2 regions of the Sphingomonas phyllosphaerae 5.2 genome follow, and region 1 is predicted to be linked to the other one. Evidence: predicted binding sites of a transcription regulator. Region 1 holds the regulator's gene; the other holds the start of a gene.
What was found. The regulator LexA, encoded in region 1, represses DNA repair genes until DNA is damaged. The targets are predictions, from matches to a motif close to GTTCCNCNCTTGTTCT.
Positions count from the first base shown of each region.

Region 2: a site for LexA is predicted at 878-893, ahead of SPHPHY_RS0109675 (ATP-dependent helicase). Genes of this name have one in related genera too.

Region 1 is NZ_ATTI01000001.1:2,987,599-2,989,996, reverse strand. Features, by position in the region: gene SPHPHY_RS20230 (ComEC/Rec2 family competence protein) at 1-150, shown strand, start outside; gene lexA (transcriptional repressor LexA) at 1,120-1,782, opposite strand; gene SPHPHY_RS0114085 (molybdopterin molybdotransferase MoeA) at 1,841-2,398, opposite strand, start outside.
Region 2 is NZ_ATTI01000001.1:2,070,825-2,073,222, reverse strand. Features, by position in the region: gene SPHPHY_RS0109685 (GFA family protein) at 1-265, opposite strand, end outside; gene SPHPHY_RS0109680 (UrcA family protein) at 372-692, opposite strand; gene SPHPHY_RS0109675 (ATP-dependent helicase) at 897-2,398, shown strand, end outside.

The DNA of each region.
Region 1 (2,398 bases):
ATCATGGCGACGGCGCTCCCGGTTGTCGCTGCAAGGGGCAGGGTGTCGCGTTTCGTTCGCCGGGACCGCCCGCGGGGCGACGTTCGCGATTACGGATTGCCGAGCCAAAGTCGTATGAGTGGCGGAGATCGGCGGCGGATCAGTGAGTGACGGTCGGTAGCGATTGTCGTGCGAACAGGGCGGGATCGACATTCCGCCTGCTCGGGCAACCGCGCTTGCACGGCCCGGCAGATCTGCTCCCTTCACCTGTCTTGCGAGCGTAGCGAAGCAATCCAGCGTTCCGCACGATGCCCTTTGCTTAGCCACGCTTGGAGAGACGGAGTTGGCAGGGGATTCGGCTGAATGTCGATCGGCCCTAGAGCGGCGCTCATTGTCGCCGGGCGGACGTGAACGACGTGCTGCACAAGCGGAATCAGCGTAGCCAATCAATCTCGCGCGCTGTTATGCGCTCCGCCTCACTTGTAAGAACGGCTGCATACAAGATAGTGACGCGTGAGATCTGGCGTTGTTTTGCGCGGAGTCATGTTGCACGTCTGGTCTTGATGGTTATACCTCGGCGTCACTCGCTATTCCGTATTCGTCAGCGTAGCACGACAATCCGGCCGCACCACGCCACCGTCCTCGACCCCGCTCCCGGTCACGAACTTCGGCGGCTTGCCGCGTTCTATCTTGAAACTGCGAAAATGTTCGAGCGCCGCGGCTCCCGGCAAGTGCACGTCGCATCGGCATATCGATTTCGATCCAGTGCAGGTTGGTGTCTGCCAGTCATCAGCACTCGCCTTCGCCACGGATCTGATCCGAAGCTTCGTTGCTTGATGACAAAAGCAGCAGCCGGATCTCAGCGCACACCGGTTTGTCAGTAATCGCGCATCTGGATCGCCGGATGCTCCGACGTTTTAGGCTGAAGGTGGTTGGTGCTACAAAACGTCGTGAACGCGCACAAAGTCGGCGGCACGTGCACCCCATTTTGCGAGCAAGCGCATCGAAGCCGCTCAACCCCGCGGTGCCGGCGCGAGTTTAGCCAGGAAGCCTTCAACCAACTACCCGTAGGCGCGACGATCCTAGCGAATATCGATCACCGCGGTACGACACATTGCCGGCTGCCGCCGCTACCGAGCGTCAGGAATAACGACGCAACAGCCCAGCCAGGCGACCCTGTACACGGACCTGCGCCGGCGCATAGCGCTGCGGGTCGTACGCGCGATTGGCAGGATCGAGGCGGATCATCGCACCTTCGTGGCGGAAGTATTTGAGCGTCGCCTCGCTGTCGTCGATCAGTGCGACGACGATCTCACCGTCGCGCGCCACTTCCTGACGGCGGATCAGCGCATAATCGCCGTCGAAGATGCCAGCCTCCACCATCGAATCGCCCGACACTTCCAACGCGAAGTGCTCGCCTGCCCCGAGCAGTGCGGCGGGTACCGGAAGCATCGTCGAACCTTCGAACGCCTCGATCGGCACGCCCGCGGCGATCCGCCCGTGCAGCGGGATCTCGACCACGTCGTTCGCGGGCGCGGGCATGGTACGCTTGACCGACGGAGGGGCGGCGCGCTTCGCCTCGGCGCCGCGCTCAGGTGCCTTGAGAACTTCCAGTGCGCGCGCGCGATTGGGAAGGCGGCGCAGATAACCACGTTCCTCAAGGGCGCTGATGAGGCGATGGACACCCGACTTGCTCTTCAGCTCCAACGCGTCCTTCATCTCCTCGAACGAGGGCGAGACGCCGGTGTCGGCCAGGCGATCCTCGATGAAGCAGATCAGCTCGTGCTGCTTGCGCGTCAGCATGTCCCGGCGCCTTCCTAGTGAACGGAGTGCGAACCTTTATGGAACATATAGCCCTCCGTCAAGCGATCATCAGGACTTCCGCCGAGTCGCCGGCCGCCGCCGCGGGCGCGTGCGATTCACGCACGATCAGGCATGTCGAGCGTGCCAGCGTGCGCAGCATCGAGCTGTCCTGGATAGTCGAGGCGTACGCGCGCCCGTCGCGCAATTCGGCCCGTAGATAGTCGGTACGCTCGCCGTTCGCGGGCAGGTTTTCGCCCAGCAAGACCCGGGAGACGCTTGGGAAAGGATCGCTGGCGCCGGCGAGATGCGCGACGAGCGGACGCACGAAGAGGAGCGCGGTGACGAACGCGGACACGGGATTGCCGGGCAGGCCGACCACTGCCATGTCGCCGCGCCGCCCGGCGAGCATCGGCTTGCCGGGGCGCAGCGCGATCCGCCAGAAGTCGAGCGTCGTACCCGCGGCTGCGAGCGCAGGGCGGACGAGATCGTGGTCACCGACCGAGGCGCCGCCGGTGGTGACCAGCACGTCGGCGTCGACGCGCGCAAATGCGTCCGTCAAGCGATCTAGCCGGTCCGGGAGGATTCCGAGGTCGACGATCTCGACCGGCATGTCGGC
Region 2 (2,398 bases), 920 kb from region 1:
GGACGGCGGCGTTGCGATAGAACAGCCCCGTGCCGCAGTTGGCGCAGAACTCACGGACGCCGTGTTCGGAAGATGCGTAGCTGGCGGGGGTGCCGGCGACGCTCACCTGATCCGCGTGGAACGCGATCCAGCCGACCAGCGGCGCGCCCGACCAGCGGCGGCAATCGGTGCAGTGGCAGACCGCGTGATGTTCGTGCGTGCCATCGGCGATGTAGGTGATCGCGCCACAATGACAGCGGCCGGTGATTTGACCCGTGATCGACATCGTCGTGCTCCTGGCTAAATGTTTCCCCTATGTTCCAAAGCTGACAGGAGTTGGCGCGCGATGCAAGGCGCCGGGTGCGACCGCCCCGGCGCCTTGCCGGCGCGGATCAGCGGGCGGCGGCGAGTTCGATCGAACGCGCGGACGTCAGGCCGACGAGGCGCGTCTGCGCGTCCGCCACCATCTCGTTACGGCAGCGCATGACGTCGCGGCGCGCGTGGAGATCGACGCCCGCGACGCCGCAGTGCGTGGTCGCGGCGCGGCGGACACGCGCGTCGAACGCCTGCTGCCCGGCGGCACTGGCGAGGTTGAGGTCGCGCACCATGACGTGGGCGACGACGGGGGTGCGCGTCGGATCGGCGCTGGCGGCGAGCGGCGCGAGGGCGAGCGTCAGCATCGCCGCAAGCGCGGCGCGGTCGTGAAGGGTCATCGGGACTACTCCTGCGGTGTGGATCGGCCGCTGCCGCCGCGCGCCGCCTCTCGCAGGGGACGTCGCGGCGCGGCGTGGTTGCCGACGCAGGAGCGCCTAGCGGGCGTCGGGGTCGGCCGGGCGCCAGCGCGGCGACGGTTTCGTGACTGTAACGAATCGCCGTTTTGCTTGCCCGATGGCTGCACGTTCCCTACCTGTTCGGGCGTGACCGAAACCAGCTCCGCCGTCCAGGACCCGCCGTATCTCGGCGGGCTGAATCCCCCGCAGCGCGAGGCCGTGCTCACCACCGATGGCCCGGTGCTGGTGCTGGCCGGGGCGGGCACCGGGAAGACCGCGGCGCTGACCGCGCGGCTGGCGCATCTGTTATGGACGCGTCGGGCCTATCCCTCCGAAATCCTGTCCGTCACCTTCACCAACAAGGCGGCACGCGAGATGCGCGAGCGCGTCGGTCGGCTGGTCGGCGATGCGGTGGAGGGGATGCCGTGGCTGGGCACGTTCCACGCGATCGGCGCGAAGATGCTGCGCCGCCATGCCGAGCTGGTCGGGTTGCAGAGCAACTTCACGATCCTCGACACCGACGACCAGTTGCGCTTGCTCAAGCAGTTGATCGTGGCCGCGGACATCGACGAGAAGCGCTTCCCGGCGCGCAGCCTCGCCGGGCTGATCGACGAGTGGAAGAACAAGGGGCTGGTGCCCGCCGACGTCGACGCCGGCGAGAGCGAGCGTTACGCCAACGGGCGCGGCGGCGAACTCTACCAGCAATACCAGGAGCGGCTGCGCGCGGTGAATGCGTGCGACTTCGGAGACTTGCTGCTGCATGTTCTCACGATCCTGAAGCGTGATCGCGGCGTGCTGGAGCAATATCAGCAACGCTTCCGCTACATCATGGTCGACGAATATCAGGACACCAATTCGGTCCAGTATCTGTGGCTGCGGTTGCTGGCGCAGGAGCGGCGCAACATCTGCTGCGTGGGCGACGACGACCAGTCGATCTATTCGTGGCGCGGCGCGCAGGTGGAGAACATCCTCAAGTTCGAGAAGGACTTCCCCGGTGCCACGGTGATCCGGCTGGAGCAGAACTATCGCTCGACCCCGCATATCCTCGGCGCGGCCGCCGGGGTGATCGCCAACAACGGCGGGCGGCTGGGCAAGGAATTGTGGACCGAGCTGGACGCCGGCGAGAAGGTGCGCGTGCTGGGCGTGTGGGACGGGCCGGAGGAGGCGCGGCGCGTCGGCGACGAGATCGAGGCGGTGCAGCGCACCGGCAAGACGCTCGACGACGTCGCGATCCTGGTGCGCGCGCAGCACCAGACGCGCGAGTTCGAGGACCGCTTCATCTCGATCGGCATGCCGTACCGGATCGTGGGCGGCTTCCGCTTCTACGAGCGCGCCGAAATTCGCGACGCGCTGGCGTATCTGCGTGTCGTCAACCAGCCGGCCGACGACCTGGCGTTCGAGCGGATCGTGAACACGCCCAAGCGCGGGCTGGGCGACAAGGCGATCGCCAAGCTGCACCAGCTGGCGCGTGCCGAGGGCCTGCCGCTGTCGATCGCGGCGGCGCGGATCCTCGATACCGACGAACTGACCCCGCAGGCGCGCAAGGCGCTGGGGCGGTTCGTCGGCGACGTGGCGCGGTGGCGCGACATGGCGCGCGACCTGCCGCATCCCGAACTGGCGCGGCAGATCCTCGACGAGAGCGGCTATAC